4 regions of the Photobacterium swingsii genome follow, and region 3 is predicted to be linked to each of the others. Evidence: predicted binding sites of a transcription regulator. Region 3 holds the regulator's gene; each other region holds the start of a gene.

Region 1 (4,218 bases), 780 kb from region 3:
GGTAGGATCGTCACCATAAACATCATCCCCAACAGGTGCCTTTGCCATGGCTTCACGCATGTAGGGGCTAGGCTGTGTGACTGTGTCAGATCGAAAATCTATCATTCCTTGGTTTCCTCTTCCTGCTGAATGTACGTTGTATCTGTCTATTTGCTCGACTTATACCAATCTAACTAAGTAACTGATCGTCTTTGCTGGTTAAAATCAATGATAACTGCGTTATAGATTTTGTAGATAGAACAACTAGCTACCTGCAATCTACGCCTTGTTTTCAGTGCTTTTTCCTGCGCAATCACCTGAACATTTACTTACCCAGATTGGTATTAGCTATTAGAGAGACTACTCCGCATTCGGCATGAGAAAAACCATTATTTGGAAGATTTAGTTATATTTTGAAGATATTAATGCACTCGTTTATACGAGTGCATGTAAGCAGAAAATGAGTTGGGGTTATTGATGGTCTTTTGAAACGACCGATTGGATTTCACCGTTAGCCACTTTGGTCGTGATGGTATCACCATGGCTCACCTGGTTAGTATCACGGATCACCTTGCCTTTACTGTCGCGAGTAATCGAATAACCACGGCCAAGCGTCGCGAGTGGACTGACAGTTTCTAGCTTTTCCGCTGCCATTGCAAGCTGGTGGCGTGCGGTGAGTAAGCGGCGATCCATGGCATCATGTAAGCGGCTCTCAACACGTTCTAAACGGTTCGCTTGTTGTTTTAGTGTTTGCACTGGTGAGTGCAGGGCTAGTTTGTGTTCATTACGGTTAAGATGCTGGCGATGATGAACAATATAGTTTTTCATCGCGCGTTCTAAACGGCTGCTTGCATCATCAAGTCGCTGGCTTTGCTGATTGAGCCTTAGCTGTGGATGTTGGCGCTCTAATCGATGTTGGAGCTGGGTTAAGTGACGGCGACGATCAGACAGATATTGACGAACACTGTGAGTCAGTTGTTGTGTTTTTTGGTTAATTTTTTGGGTTTGGTGGCTGTTATCTCGGCTCACTAATTCTGCTGCGGCAGAAGGCGTTGGCGCGCGCATATCAGCGACAAAATCAGCAATCGTGACATCCACTTCGTGGCCAACCGCACTGATAATAGGGATCTGACTTGCGGCAATGGTTCGGGCGACGATTTCTTCGTTAAATGCCCACAGATCTTCAAGCGAACCACCGCCACGACCGACAATCAATACATCACATTCTTGGCGTGCATTCGCGCGGCCAATGGCTTGTGCAATTGAAATAGCAGAACCTTCGCCCTGTACCATGGTTGGGTAAATCACTACTGGCAGGCTAGGATCACGACGCTGTAAAACGTTCAAAATATCGTGCAGCGCTGCCCCTGTTTTTGAGGTAATGATACCCACACGTTTAGGTTGCTCTGGCAGCGGTTTTTTCAGTGACTGAGCAAACAAGCCTTCAGCCGCCAAATTCATTTTAAGTTGTTCAAATTGCTGCTGTAAGCGACCATCACCTTCAGGCTGCATGCTCTCGATGATCAGTTGGTAATCACCGCGAGGTTCGTACAGAGATAAGCGAGCCTTGACCAAGACTTGCGTGCCATTAGCTGGCTTAAAGGTCACACGGCGATTATTACCACGGAACATGGCACACTTTACTTGGGCACGTGAGTCTTTCAGCGTGAAGTACCAATGACCAGAGACGGGCATGGATAAGTTCGACAGTTCGCCCACAAGCCAGACAATGCCCATTTCATTTTCGAGCAATAAGCGAACTTCTGCGTTGAGGCTTGAAACAGTAAAGATACGATCGTTGGATTGAGTTTGAGCGAATAGAGTCACGAGGTGAGGCACCTGTTATCGAAGGCTAGGTAGTGTGCAGAAAGAGTATAAAACATACAGGCAGATCTATGGACAGATCTTGGCCTTACATGCGAGACCGCAGCACCGGAAACTTAACCGAAATATATTACTTATCAAGCAAAAAGAGTCAATAAAAAAATATAATTTTTTTGTAGCCAAACGATTGCATCATACGTATAATTCGTTCGCAATATTTTATCCTCCTTTAAACCTTAACTCGGTGTGAGATATTGCAATGTTACGTATCAAACAAGAAGCTTTAACTTTTGATGATGTTCTGCTGGTTCCAGCACACTCTACGGTTCTCCCTAACACTGCCGATCTGCGCACCCAACTAACGAAAAAGATTTCGCTAAACATTCCAATGGTTTCTGCTGCTATGGACACAGTAACTGAAGGTCGTTTCGCGATCGCGTTAGCTCAAGAAGGTGGCATTGGTTTCATTCACAAAAACATGTCTATCGAACAACAAGCTAACCAAGTACGCATGGTTAAGAAGTTCGAAGCGGGCGTTGTGTCTGAACCTGTAACGGTAAAACCATCAGCAACGATTGCTGATGTAAAAGCACTAACAATTGAAAACGGTTTTGCTGGTTACCCAGTAGTAAGCGAAAACAACGAGCTTGTGGGTATTATCACTGGTCGTGACGTTCGTTTTGTTACTGACCTTTCAATGAAGGTTGAAGATGTGATGACGCCAAAAACTAAATTGGCGGCAGCGAAAGAAGGTGCTTCTCGTGAAGAAGTTGAAGCTATCATGCAAGAACACCGTGTAGAGAAAGTGCTACTGGTAAATGATGACTTCCAACTGAAAGGCATGATCACCGCAAAAGATTTCCAAAAAGCAGAACGCAAACCTAATGCATGTAAAGATGAGCGTGGTCGTCTACGTGTAGGTGCGGCTGTTGGCGCAGGTGCTGGTAACGAAGAACGTGTTAAAGCGTTAGTTGAAGCTGGTGTTGATGTGCTACTTATCGATTCTTCTCACGGTCACTCTGAAGGCGTGCTACAACGTATTCGTGAAACCCGTGAAGCATTCCCTGAACTACAAATTATTGGCGGCAACGTCGCAACAGCAGAAGGTGCGCGTGCACTTATCGATGCTGGTGTAGATGCGGTTAAAGTGGGTATCGGCCCTGGTTCAATTTGTACAACACGTATCGTTACAGGTGTTGGCGTACCTCAGCTTACTGCGATTTCTAATGCGGCAGATGCTGCGGCAGAGTTTGGCGTTCCTGTTATTGCCGATGGTGGTATCCGCTTCTCTGGTGATATGTGTAAAGCGATTGTGGCTGGTGCATCATGCGTGATGGTGGGTTCTATGTTCGCGGGTACTGAAGAAGCACCGGGCGAAGTTGAACTTTACCAAGGCCGTGCCTACAAGTCTTACCGTGGCATGGGTTCACTAGGCGCGATGTCTCAAGGTTCTTCTGACCGTTACTTCCAAACAGATAACGCAGCAGACAAGCTAGTACCTGAAGGTATTGAAGGCCGCGTTGCTTATAAAGGTCACATCAAAGAAATCGTTCACCAACAAATGGGTGGCTTGCGTTCAAGCATGGGCCTAACAGGTTCTGCAACGATTGAAGACTTACGCACAAAAGCAGAGTTTGTTCGTATCTCTGGTGCCGGCATTAAAGAGTCACACGTTCATGATGTGACCATTACAAAAGAAGCGCCAAACTACCGTCTAGGTTAATTTGACCTAACGACGATTGATTAGGCGAAAACGTTTGCCTAATGATGAAACTTCTATAAGATCGGGGGCGCTTTAAAGCCCCCCACTATTATTTCAATTATTTTTGAGACTTCTCGATAATGACTACATCTACAAATATTCATGACCAGCGCATCCTTATTTTGGATTTTGGTTCTCAATATACTCAGCTAATTGCTCGTCGTATTCGTGAAATCGGTGTTTACTGTGAGCTATGGAGCTGGGATGTCGATGAAGCCGACATTCGTGACTTCAATCCGAACGGCATTATTCTTTCTGGTGGTCCAGAAAGCGTAACGGAAGCGGGTTCTCCACGCGCACCTCAATATGTGTTTGAAGCTGGCGTACCTGTATTTGGTGTGTGTTACGGCATGCAAACTATGTCTGAGCAACTTGGCGGTAAAGTTGCTGGTTCAGATGAGCGTGAATTTGGCTACGCACAAGTTAAAGTTGTAGAGCCAACAGGCCTATTCAAAAATATTGAAGATGCTATCGCAGAAGACGGCACACCACTGCTTGACGTATGGATGAGCCACGGCGATAAAGTTGTTGAAATTCCATCTGATTTCGTAAAAGTTGCCGAGACAGAAACTTGTCCGTTTGCTGCAATGGCGAATGAAGAAAAACGTTTTTACGGTGTACAGTTCCACCCAGAAGTAACGCACACGCGTCAA
Region 2 (4,218 bases), 1.8 Mb from region 3:
CATTCTAGCCATTGGTGATGATAAAAACGGTGCACCACGTGGTGCAATGGGCCCACTATTGATTGGTATTCTAATCGCCGTTATCGGTGGCTCTTTAGGTCCACTGACTGGGTTTGCAATGAACCCAGCGCGTGACTTTGGCCCTAAATTCTTTGCCTTTATGGCGGGATGGGGTGACATGGCGCTCACGGGCGGTAAAGATATCCCATACATGATAGTCCCAATTCTAGCGCCTATCTTCGGTGCATGTTTTGGTGGCTGGTTATACCCTAAAGTGATTGGTACCTACCTACCGGGCAACAACTGTACGTTACCAAACAAATGCGAAGGCGATGCCGAGCAAGAAACGGCCAGTGCTTAAACGCATTCGCACGAAACAAACATAAAAATAGGATGCCAGCCCGACTCTGCGTCTGTGCTCGGGCTGAAGATAGCGTCCATCTCTACTACCCTATAAAAATATATCGAGGAAAATGTTATGACCACTGAGCAAAAGTACATTGTTGCACTTGATCAGGGTACGACTAGTTCCCGCGCGGTTGTGCTGGATCACAACGCCAATATCGTCTGTACGTCCCAACGTGAATTCACTCAAATTTACCCTAAAGCCGGCTGGGTTGAGCACGATCCACTCGAGATCTACGCAACCCAAAGCTCAACCTTAGTGGAAGTGCTAGCCAAAGCGGGTATCCGTTCCGACCAAGTCGCGGGTATCGGTATCACTAACCAACGTGAAACCACCATTGTTTGGAATAAGAATACAGGTAAGCCTGTTTACAATGCGATTGTATGGCAATGCCGCCGTACAGCTGATATTTGTGAAGGCCTGAAAGGTGAAGGGTTAGAAGAGTATATCCGTGACAACACAGGTCTAGTGGTTGACCCGTATTTCTCGGGTACCAAGATCAAATGGATCTTAGATAACGTTGAAGGTGCACGCGAAGAAGCAGAAGCCGGAAATCTCTTATTCGGTACCGTGGATACTTGGCTGATCTGGAAGATGACTCAGGGACGTGTTCACGTGACTGACTACACCAATGCGTCACGCACCATGGTGTTTAATATCAATACCCTACAGTGGGATGAAAAACTACTCAAAGCACTCGACATTCCATTGTCTATGATGCCAGAAGTGAAACCATCTTCTGAAGTCTATGGCCAAACCAACATTGGTGGTAAAGGCGGTACACGTATTCCAATTTCAGGTATTGCTGGAGACCAACAAGCCGCACTATTTGGTCAAATGTGTGTGGAACAAGGCCAAGCAAAGAACACCTATGGGACAGGCTGTTTCTTGCTGATGAATACAGGCAAAGAAAAAGTAACCTCGCACAATGGTCTACTGACAACGCTCGCCTGCGGACCGAAAGGCGATGTGGCTTACGCATTGGAAGGCGCAGTCTTTATGGGCGGTGCATCAGTACAATGGCTGCGTGATGAAGTGAAACTACTAAGTGATGCTAGCGATTCTGAATACTTTGCTGAAAAAGTAGGCAGTGCAAATGGCGTATACGTCGTACCAGCCTTCACAGGATTAGGCGCACCTTACTGGGACCCGTATGCACGTGGCGCAATTGTCGGCTTAACACGTGGCGTTAACTCTAACCACATCATTCGTGCAACGCTAGAAAGCGTCGCTTACCAAACCCGTGACGTATTAGATGCAATGCAAGCGGACTCTGGCATCAAGCTCGCTAGTCTACGTGTCGATGGGGGTGCAGTGGCCAACAACTTCCTGATGCAGTTCCAATCTGACATCCTTAACACTGAAGTACACCGCCCTGTCGTCACCGAAGTCACAGCACTGGGTGCAGCTTACCTTGCCGGTCTTGCTGTCGGTTTCTGGGACAGTATCGACGAACTACAAGACAAAGCGGTACTCGATCGAAACTTCCTACCTTGTGCCAACGACAAGAAACGTGATCGCCGCTACCGTGGTTGGCAACGTGCAGTTGAATGTGCCAAAGGCTGGGCCATTGATGAAGACTATGACGACGAATAATCCTCAGTGATCTCGCCCTTTCTTTAAAGGTTCCCCCTCAAAAAAGGTCTGCACACGCAGACCTTTTCTTTTTCTAAATCTTTATTTTTATCGTCCACTACAGGCTCATGCTGCAAAGGTTAAGCAATTAAGCTGTGCCACAAAATAGGCACCACAATGACCACTATCAGTAATAGTAATAAGCCATATTCAAGCCGAAGTAATTGGTTGTGGGCTCGGTGTTGCTGTCGCTTATTCAATTGTTGGTTTTCTTGCTTTACCTCACGGCGAAAGCGCTTAATCAACCTATGCATCGTATCTCTCTATTTCTGTTGTATTTTTATGCTGATATTTTGACCGAAAGCCATATTTATTATCGTGATCTTTTTCACGCCTACTACTTGATAGTGCACAGAATTAAATTAACGCAAACGTTTCACTCAAGCTGTGATAAAATCCCCGCCAGTTCAAAAGCCCACTGATTTCTATTTCCGGAGTAACCATGAAACGCGATTTAGCGATGGCATTTTCCCGTGTCACTGAAGGTGCCGCACTGGCAGGCTACAAATGGCTTGGCCGTGGTGACAAAAACGCTGCCGATGGCGCAGCAGTTGAAGTTATGCGTACCCTTCTTAATCAAACTGAGATTGAAGGTGAAATCGTTATTGGTGAAGGTGAGATCGATGAAGCACCTATGCTCTACATTGGTGAGAAAGTCGGTTTGGGCGGTGATGCTGTCGATATCGCCGTTGACCCAATCGAAGGCACTCGCATGACAGCGATGGGACAAAACAACGCATTGGCGGTACTTGCAGCTGGCGAAAAAGGCTCTTTTCTTAAAGCACCAGACATGTACATGGAAAAATTGGTTGTTGGCCCTGGCGCAAAAGGGGCGATTGACCTTGATAAACCACTGAGTGAAAACCTAGAAAATATTGCAGCAGCACTGGGTAAAACACTGGATTCATTAGTTGTGACGACACTGGCAAAACCGCGTCATGACCAAGTGATCGCCGACATGCAAGCCATGGGTGTACGCGTCTTCGCTTTCCCTGATGGCGATGTTGCCGCTTCTATCCTAACTTGTATGCCAGACAGCGAAGTCGATGTCATGTACTGCATCGGTGGTGCACCTGAAGGTGTTGTTTCAGCAGCCGCGATTCGCGCGCTTGGCGGTGACATGCACGGTCGTCTGATCCCTCGCCATCAAGTAAAAGAAGACAACGAAGAGAACCGTCGTCTTGGTCAAATTGAAATTGACCGTTGTGGTGAGATGGGTATCGAACCTAACAAGCTACTGCGTATGGAAGACATGGCGCAAAGCGATAACGTCATTTTCGCTGGTACAGGTATCACTAAAGGTGACCTGCTTGAAGGCATCAGCCGCCAAGGCGACATGGCGACAACCGAAACCCTACTTATTCGCGGTAAGTGCCGTACTATTCGTCGCATTAAATCGACGCACTACTTATCACGCAAAGATGATGCGATCAAAGGTCACATCATCTAATTCGGCAAGCCAGTTCATGGTTTAACCGCCGTCTCATCAAGGCGCATCTGTTTGGTGCGCTTTTTTATTGCTCCCAGTTCAATCCTTTATCCACCTCAATCCTTTCACATTTCTCGCCTATAGTTGCATTCATCTTCTATGCTTAGTTTGTAAAGTCGTTGCTTTATTTAGCTCGCTGGTTACATAATAGTGATGACAAAGGAAGATGCTGCTATGAAAACAATCGATAAAATTCTTCAACGAATGAAGCGTGAAGGTGATGTCACCGCCAAGGAGCTGGCACAAGAGTTAAGCCTGACCACCATGGGCGTACGCCAACACCTCCAAGGGCTAGAAGAGTCTGGTCTGGTTGATTTTCACGATGTAAAAGTAAAAGTGGGTCGTCCTACTCGCCACTGGCGCTTAACCGCCCAAGGGCACAGTCAATTCACGGATCGTCATGGTGATTTGATCATTCAAATGCTCGACTCTGTCGAAGACTTATTTGGCTCGACTGGCTTGGAAAAAGTGATCAATCAGCGTGAGCAACAAACATTCACCCAATACCAACAAGCACTAGCAAAGTGTGAAAATTTAAAAGAAAAACTCGAATTACTGACTACACTCAGGGAGCAGGAAGGCTACATGGCTGAGCTGCTACACGATGAGCAAGGCTACCTGCTGGTTGAAAACCACTGCCCTATTTGCCACGCTGCAAAACGTTGCCCATCGCTGTGTCAGTCAGAAT
Region 3 (4,218 bases):
GGCCGCATGCTTTCAGGCCCTAACCATAAAACATTGCTACCTCTATCGGCGTTATTGGGTGCTTTGATTTTATTAGTTGCAGATATGATTGCCCGCGTTATAGCCGCCCCTGCCGAACTGCCTGTCGGCATCATTACCGCTATTTTAGGTGCGCCATTCTTCATTATGTTATTGGTTAAACAAAAAGGACGCCTGTCATGATGGCTGGTTTTTCATCTTCTCGATTTCAATCCCAGGATAAGATCGCAATTGCAGCAAAAGGATTGCATTTAGGCCTAGGCGGCAAGACCTTACTTGATAACTTTGATATAGAAATCAAACATGGTGAAGTCACGGCGTTACTTGGTCCAAATGGCGCTGGGAAGAGTACGTTACTAAAAGTGCTTTGTGGTGAATTAGATGCAGGTGGTGACATTAGCATTCAGGGGAAAACCCATGCTCAGTGGTCAGCGAAAGAATTGGCGAAGTATTTAGCTGTTTTACCACAGCACAGTAGTTTAAGTTTTGCTTTTACTGCCCAAGAAGTGGCTGAATTAGGCGCTTTACCGCTGGATCTCACTCGCGCACAGGCCAGCAAAACAGCGGCCAGTATGATGGAAAAGACAGAGGTGACGGCCCTATCAAACCGTCTATATCCCTCGCTATCTGGTGGCGAGAAGCAACGGGTCCATTTTGCTCGCGTACTTACCCAGCTTAGCGAAGCCAAGGAAAATGCAATTTTGATGCTCGATGAACCAACGTCAGCACTCGATTTAGCGCATCAACATAAAACATTGCAGCTTGCGCAAAGCATGGCAAAAGAAGGGGCTGCCGTTATCATTGTTTTGCATGATCTTAATCTTGCGGCACAATATGCCGACCGTTTGGTGATAGTGAACGAGGGAAAAATACAAGCTGATGGTGATGCTTGGCAGGCACTTGAGCCTAAAAATATTGAACGTGTTTACGGTTGGCCAGTAACCATCACTGAGCATCCAAGCTTACAACACCCGATAATTCTATAGCGTCTGGTTATGTAATCTCTATAATGCACACATAAATGCATACTGATGCATCAAATTTTACTCAGTTTACATTGTTTATGTTGATGTTTATCAAGTATTGCCATCTTGAGAGACAGAAACGTTGCACTGTGCGCTACACTCAGTAAAATGTGAACGCAAGCGATTAACAATGTAACGCTACCGAATCCATAAAAGCCGCTCATCTGAGAAGCGGCTTTTAACGTTTATACAAGGTCTCAAGCAGCACGTAGCACTCAATATGCAAGAGTAAGCACAGTGCTTGGCTTAGAAAGATCCTCTTTATTCCAATTATTAGAAGAATAAATATGGCAACGATTAAAGATGTTGCACGTATGGCTGGTGTTTCAACAACAACAGTCTCTCACGTGATAAATAAAACACGCTTCGTCGCAGAAGCAACGCAAAAGAAAGTGTTAACGGCTGTTGATGAACTTAACTACGCCCCAAGTGCTGTTGCTCGCAGCCTGAAATGTAACACTACGCGCACTATTGGTATGTTGGTGACTAAATCAACCAACCCCTTCTTCGCCGAAGTTGTACATGGTGTTGAAGAATACTGCTACAAAGAAGGCTATACCCTCATTCTGTGTAACACAGAAGGTAACCTTTCTAAGCAGCGCGATTACCTACGCATGCTAGCAGAAAAGCGCGTTGATGGCTTAATGGTGATGTGTTCAGACCTCGATCAACGTCTGTTAGATTTGCTAGAGCGTCAAAACGATCTACCTATGGTAGTGATGGACTGGGGTCCAGAAAGCCCACACACGGATAAAATCCAAGATAACGCAGCAATTGGTGGCTATGTTGCTATCAAACACTTTATTGAGAATGGCCATACCAAAATCGGTTGCCTATCTGGACACAATGAGAAGTCAACCTGTCGTGAGCGTCTAAAAGGCTTCCAAAAGGCCATGGACGAAGCAAATCTATCAGTGAATGAAGATTGGGTCATCGAAGGTGACTTCGAATGTGAAACGGCCGTTAAAGCCGCAGAACAGTTCATCGCAATGAAAGAACGTCCGACTGCTATATTCTGTTTTAATGACATTATGGCAATGGCGATGATCAGTACTTTTGTTCAACATGGAATTCGTGTTCCTGAAGATATCTCGATTATTGGTTACGATAATATCGAACTCGCGCCTTTCTTCTCGCCTCCATTAACAACAATCCACCAGCCTAAACGCCGTTTAGGCAAAACTGCGATTGAAATCTTAATGGAGCGTGTGAAAGACAAAAAACACGAAAACCGCATTTTCGAAATGTCGCCTGAATTAGTAGTGCGTAAATCCGTTCATAAACTGAATTAATTATTCGCTTTACGCATAAAAATTGAATAGCCGACGGTATCTAACCGTCGGCTTTTTTTTGCGTTAACATGCGGTTAAATCTTCCTTTTTTACATAAATATTTAATATGTAACAATAATATTACTTTTGAATTTCAAATAAATATCTTTCATTTGCTAAGATATTCATTTCATTCCTGAATATTCTCTCTCCACAGAACAGTAATAATTGAAGCAATATCACATTTCACCCAGCCCAGGGTAAACGCTTTTCTGCTATTTACGATATGCTTATTACGTCACGAACAGGGCAAACCATTTGAAAAAGTGGGACGCAAAGCTTCCGGCCTAACAGAGTGTTATTCGATAAACATTAACACTTTCAAGGTAGCGGGGTTACCGATGGATTTAACGCAAAACCTGCTTTTGGGTTTGACATGCTTTTGACATACATTAAGTGTGCTTTGCTAACCTAAACTCCTCGCTTATATGTTAGGTGACTCCCAAGATTTATTTCACCGAGAAGTCGCATGGATAAACCAATACTTAAAGACACCCTAAAATTATTCGATTGTTTTGGCAGTGTTAAATCACGATCAATGTTTGGCGGTTTTGGCATTTTTGCAGGCGAAACAATGTTTGCTCTGGTGGTAAAAAACAAATTACACCTCCGCGCTAATGCAAAAAACATTGAAGTATTTAAAGAAGCCAATCTATCACCTTATGTTTACGAGAAACGCGGTTTTCCCGTAGTAACTAAACATTTTGCTATTCCTGATATCTGGTGGAATACACCAGAAATGATTATTGAATACGCACAAGGCTCACTAGAAGGTGCGAAGAACGACAAAGAAACAAAAAGCAAAATTGGCCCATCTCGCATTAAAGATTTGCCAAATTTACGATTAGCCAATGAGCGCATGCTAAAAAAAGTGGGTATTGATACTGTCGAGAAGCTTGTTGAGGTCGGCGCTATCGACGCATACAAAGCATTACTCGATACGCATGATAATAATCTCAACATTGAGTTGCTTTGGGCTTTAGAAGGCGCGATCAGCGGCAGACACTGGTCTGTAATCAGTGAAACCAGACGTGGTGAATTGTTAGGTTTGTTACCCTAGGGAGTCGGGTGAACAACGACACTTTTGCTACAATAAGAACGAGGCTGATGCCTCGTTTTTTGTTGCTTTAGCCCACCCAATGTCAGGATTACGTCAAAGATTGACTCTACTCACAAATACTGTTCACAAAAGCATCAGTTAACTTTTAATCCCCCCCTAAATAAGTAAAATAACCGCTGCTGGCGGTGTGAAAACCGTCAATTTTTTGTTTTCAACTACTTATGGTAACTGTTGCAGTTAAATCGACGTCAATAATATGTCGTCACTATAGCGACCATAACTAACTTGCGGTCTTTGAGATTGCTAAAAAGTGAGGCCAGTATGCTCTGTTCAAAGCCTTTTCCTGGGCAAGCAGACCACATATTTAAGGATAAATTTTGCAAATGGCCGAAACTCCTCCGCGCCTTTGTTATTCTTAGCCTACTCCCCCCTGCCTTTGTAATGCTACTTGTTTCTCAGCAACTCGCTCCCCTTGATGTGCTTATCGACATATTTACCCTAGTCGGTGGCTTTAATGTCATTCTAGTCATTTGGGGAGGATTACTAAAAATCCGGGCACGTAAATATTGGTACCGTAATTACCATATCGGCAAAACGCTGGTACTGGCTTGCCTACCAATTCTGGCATCAGCCTATATCGCTTTTTCAGAAATCCCCGATAACCGCGTTGTGCAGCAAGAACGTAGCCGTGCTGTTGAAGTCGCCATTAATTAGCCGTTCGTTCAAAATACGCGCAATTAATCACGATTTTCAATTTTTTCCTAATTAATTGAAATATTTGCGC
Region 4 (4,218 bases), 550 kb from region 3:
GCCTGGTGAGTTAATGTATAGGAAGATGTCTTTGTCTGGGTTTTCAGACTCAAGAAATAGCAACTGTGCAACTACTAAGTTTGCCATATGATCTTCAACCTGACCGGTTAAGAAAATCACACGCTCTTTTAATAGTCGGGAATAAATGTCGTAGGAACGTTCACCACGAGAAGTCTGCTCGACCACCATAGGAACCAGCGCATCCATAATTGGCGACATGGCGTTTTTTTCTTGGTAGCTCATAACGTTATTTCCCTAAAATAAATGGCCCGAATGAAATGACTCACACGGACCATTGTTAGCAGAAGATTCGAAGCAAAGTCAAATCTCTACAGTAATTTCAGTAAATTAAGCTGCAGGTTGTTGGTTCATTAGCTCGTTGAAGCCAACTTCTTTTTCTGTAACCTGTGCTTTAGCAATTAGCGCATCGATAGCTTGCTCTTCTAGAGCAACGTTACGCATATTGTTCATCATTTGCTCGTTTTGCTCGTAGTAAGCAACAACTTCTGTTGGATCTTCGTAAGCTGAAGCCATTTCGTTGATAAGTGCTTTAACGCGCTCATCATCCGCTTTTAGCTCTTCAGACTTAATTACTTCACCAAGAAGAAGACCAACAACTACGCGACGCTTAGCTTGTTCTTCGAACAGTTCACGTGGTAGTTCAGGCATGTTTTTAGCGTCGCCACCAAAACGTTGTGCAGCTTGTTGACGAAGAACGTTGATTTCTTGGTCGATAAGTGCAGCTGGAACAGCGATGTCGTTTTGCTCGATTAGGCCGTTAAGAACTTGGTCTTTAATACGACCTTTAACAGCTTGCTTCATTTCGCGTTCCATGTTCTTACGAACTTCAGCTTTTAGGCTATCTACAGAACCGTCGTTTACACCGAACTTAGCAACGAACTCTTCAGTTAGTTCAGGTAGCTCTTGTGCTTCAACTTTGTGTAGTTTGATAGCGAAAGATGCTGCTTTACCTTTTAGGTTCTCAGCGTGGTAATCTTCTGGGAAAGATACTTCTACTGTGAACTCTTCGCCCGCTTTCTTACCAACGATACCGTCTTCGAAACCAGGGATCATTCGACCTTGGCCCATAGCAAGTGCGAAACCTTCAGCTTTACCGCCGTCGAATTCTTCGCCGTCGATAGAACCGTTGAAATCGATAGTTACACGGCTGTCAGCAACAGCAGCAACATCTGCTTCAGACCACGTAGCTTGTTGCTTACGTAGTGTTTCGATCATTGTCTCAACGTCTTCAGCTTTAACTTCAACTGCTGGTTTTTCAACAGCAATTTTGTCTAGGCCTTGAAGTGTGATTTCTGGGAAGATTTCGAAAGACGCTTTGAATACTAGGTCTTGACCTTCAGCGAACTCTACTGGAGTAAAAGTAGGTGCGCCAGCTGGGTTGATTTTTTCTTTAACGATCGCTTCGATGAAGTGACGTTGCATTACTTCGCCCATTACTTCTTGACGAACAGATGCACCAAACATGCGAGCAACCATTTTGATTGGCGCTTTACCTGGACGGAAACCATCGAAACGACGATTTTTAGCGATTTTTTGCAGTTCAACTTTTACTGCATCTTCGATGTTTGCAGCAGGAACTGTGATAGTTAGATGGCGCTCTAGGCCTTCAGTGGTTTCAACGGTAACTTGCATTTTATTTAACCTCAAAACTTACTCAGATCACTGAGTGATGTTGCCGATCAGTTCAATCTGACGGTGGCATCCTTTCGTGTTATGGCGATTTAGACAAACCTACCACAACGCCTTAATTCTGATAATTTCTAACGCTACTAATAAAAGTAGTTTCAGGGATAGAAATTAAAACGCGGCATTATAACGGTCTGATACTCTCAGGTCGAGACTACAGCCCATAAACCATGGCTTCTCCACAAAATAGGGGCTAAAAATCGATTTTCAAGGGAAATAATGAAAAAAATCGGTTTAGATGCCGATTTTGTGCACAGACCACCAATTGGTAGCAAACGGTTGTTTGAAGTATGAGCAGGCTATTGACGCTGAAGTGAGATCGATAGGAAAAATAAAAAGTATGATTTAAAACGAAAAAAACCGTACTTAGCTTTCGCTAGGTACGGTTTCTTAAAATAATGGCACGCCCTGCAGGATTCGAACCTGCGACCACATCCTTAGAAGGGACGTGCTCTATCCAGCTGAGCTAAGGGCGCACTATAACGCTGTCGTGCGTTATGGGTCGGAATTATACGTTGCTACTCTCTAAGGTCAACGGTTTTTCCTTTTTTTTAATTACTTAAAACATCAAGCGGTTAAACTTAGAGCAATCTGTAATATCAAGCGCCTAGTGTGATGAATACGCCATCAATCCCATGCTGCTTTTTCATCCAACCCATAGTGCAACCCACGAATATAAAAAGTTATAGCATCTACATTTTCTTTGTTTTAACGCAAGGCAAACGTTTGCGTTATGGATATTACTCACAGTATCTGCGACAATATCGGCATCAATAAGGATTAAGAAAGTCGTACTCAACTTTCACCGTCTTTATTCTTTTATCGTTGATCTGCTACGACTGCGTACGCTAGCAATAAGTCATAAGGAAAACCATGAGCGCTCAAATTATTGATGGCAAAATCATCTCACAAACTGTTCGTCAAGAAGTCGCTGCACGTGTTAAAGCACGTGTAGATGCTGGCCTTCGTGCGCCAGGGCTTGCAGTTGTGCTGGTTGGCCAAGATCCTGCTTCGCAAGTTTACGTCGGTAGTAAACGCAAAGCCTGTGAAGAGGTTGGCTTTATTTCCAAATCTTTTGACTTACCTGCCACCACCAATGAAACAGAGTTGTTAGCACTGATTTCAGAGCTTAATGCTGATAAAGAGATCGATGGTATTTTGGTACAACTGCCTCTTCCAGCTGGCATGGATAGCACAGTGATCCTAGAGCATATTACTCCTGAAAAAGACGTTGATGGCTTCCACCCTTACAATGTTGGCCGTTTGTGCCAACGCATGCCTAAACTACGCTCATGCACACCGAAAGGCATTATCACGCTTCTGGAACGCTACAACATCCCTACTCGCGGCAAGCATGCTGTGGTTGTCGGTGCATCAAACATTGTTGGACGTCCTATGACGATGGAATTATTACTGGCTGGTGCGACAACAACGACATGCCATCGCTTTACGCAAGATTTAGAAGGTCACGTTCGCCAAGCTGATATCGTAGTGGTTGCGGTAGGAAAACCAAACTTCATTCCAGGAGATTGGATTAAAGAAGGTGCAACCGTGATCGATGTAGGTATCAACCGTTTAAGCACAGGAAAGTTAGTGGGTGATGTTGAGTTTGATGTGGCCAAAACCAAAGCCAAGCACATCACACCAGTACCAGGTGGTGTTGGCCCAATGACAGTTGCTACCCTCATTGAGAATACCCTACTCGCGTGTGAACAATACCACAGCGAATCTTAGCCGGCTTTATTACTCAGCCGCTAAATAACGAATAAACAGCTAATTTCTTGCTGTCAGACATAAGTCTTGATGCTGAGTTTTTTACTTAGATTCGGGCTATGAAAGCTTAACTGACCTCTATACGAAAAAAGCAGCCAATGGCTGCTTTTTTTATGCATGAAAATCAATATTGGATTACAGTGATTTTGCAAGCTCTTTGATGTAGGCCGTGAAATCTTCACCAAGCACATCATGGCGCATGCCATATTCGACAAATGCTTGCATGTAGCCGAGTTTGCTACCACAGTCATGACTAACACCAGACATATGGAATGCATTCACCTGTTGTTTTTCCATCAGCATATCAATCGCATCTGTCAACTGGATCTCATCACCAGCCCCCACAGGTGTTTTTTCAAGTAAGCCCCAAATCTCTGCTGGTAGTACGTAACGGCCAACAATCGCCAGATTTGATGGTGCGACATCGACCGCAGGCTTTTCAACCACCTTAGTCATCGCTGCTGTTTCACCCGCTTTAAGCTCGGTGCCATTAACGTCTGCCACGCCGTAGTTTGATACTTCGCTCATAGGAACCGGTTCTACCAATACCTGGCTAATACCCGTCGTATTGAACTCTGCAACCATAGCCGCCATGTTCTCACTACGCAGGTCACTCGCCGCATCATCCAAAATAACATCAGGTAATACCACGGCAAATGGTGCATCACCAATCAATGGGTGAGCGCACAATACCGCATGGCCTAGGCCTTTCGCTTGGCCTTGACGCACATGCATAAT

The links. Region 3 encodes PurR, which represses purine synthesis genes. Its sites were predicted from a motif close to TNANGNAAACGTTTNCNTNA; they were not measured.
Region 1: guaB (IMP dehydrogenase) is a predicted target of PurR. The motif match lies at 1,979-1,998, and genes of this name have one in related genera.
Region 2: glpX (class II fructose-bisphosphatase) is a predicted target of PurR. The motif match lies at 2,405-2,424, and genes of this name have one in related genera.
Region 4: folD (bifunctional methylenetetrahydrofolate dehydrogenase/methenyltetrahydrofolate cyclohydrolase FolD) is a predicted target of PurR. The motif match lies at 2,422-2,441, and genes of this name have one in related genera.

What each region holds. Positions count from the first base shown of each region.
Region 1 is NZ_AP024852.1:2,955,844-2,960,061, reverse strand. It holds gene ltaE (low-specificity L-threonine aldolase) at 1-105, opposite strand, end outside; gene xseA (exodeoxyribonuclease VII large subunit) at 451-1,806, opposite strand; gene guaB (IMP dehydrogenase) at 2,063-3,526, shown strand; gene guaA (glutamine-hydrolyzing GMP synthase) at 3,646-4,218, shown strand, end outside.
Region 2 is NZ_AP024852.1:204,874-209,091, reverse strand. It holds gene OCU77_RS00990 (MIP/aquaporin family protein) at 1-361, shown strand, start outside; gene glpK (glycerol kinase GlpK) at 479-2,002, shown strand; gene OCU77_RS00980 (hypothetical protein) at 2,122-2,295, opposite strand; gene glpX (class II fructose-bisphosphatase) at 2,484-3,491, shown strand; gene OCU77_RS00970 (helix-turn-helix transcriptional regulator) at 3,705-4,218, shown strand, end outside.
Region 3 is NZ_AP024852.1:2,180,427-2,184,644, forward strand. It holds gene OCU77_RS10130 (FecCD family ABC transporter permease) at 1-201, shown strand, start outside; gene OCU77_RS10135 (heme ABC transporter ATP-binding protein) at 201-1,004, shown strand; gene purR (HTH-type transcriptional repressor PurR) at 1,331-2,335, shown strand; cyclic di-GMP riboswitch class I at 2,613-2,717, shown strand; gene OCU77_RS10145 (TfoX/Sxy family DNA transformation protein) at 2,844-3,434, shown strand; gene OCU77_RS10150 (hypothetical protein) at 3,756-4,148, shown strand.
Region 4 is NZ_AP024852.1:2,732,469-2,736,686, forward strand. It holds gene clpP (ATP-dependent Clp endopeptidase proteolytic subunit ClpP) at 1-243, opposite strand, end outside; gene tig (trigger factor) at 349-1,653, opposite strand; tRNA gene OCU77_RS12390 (tRNA-Arg) at 2,107-2,183, opposite strand; gene folD (bifunctional methylenetetrahydrofolate dehydrogenase/methenyltetrahydrofolate cyclohydrolase FolD) at 2,581-3,441, shown strand; gene galU (UTP--glucose-1-phosphate uridylyltransferase GalU) at 3,616-4,218, opposite strand, start outside.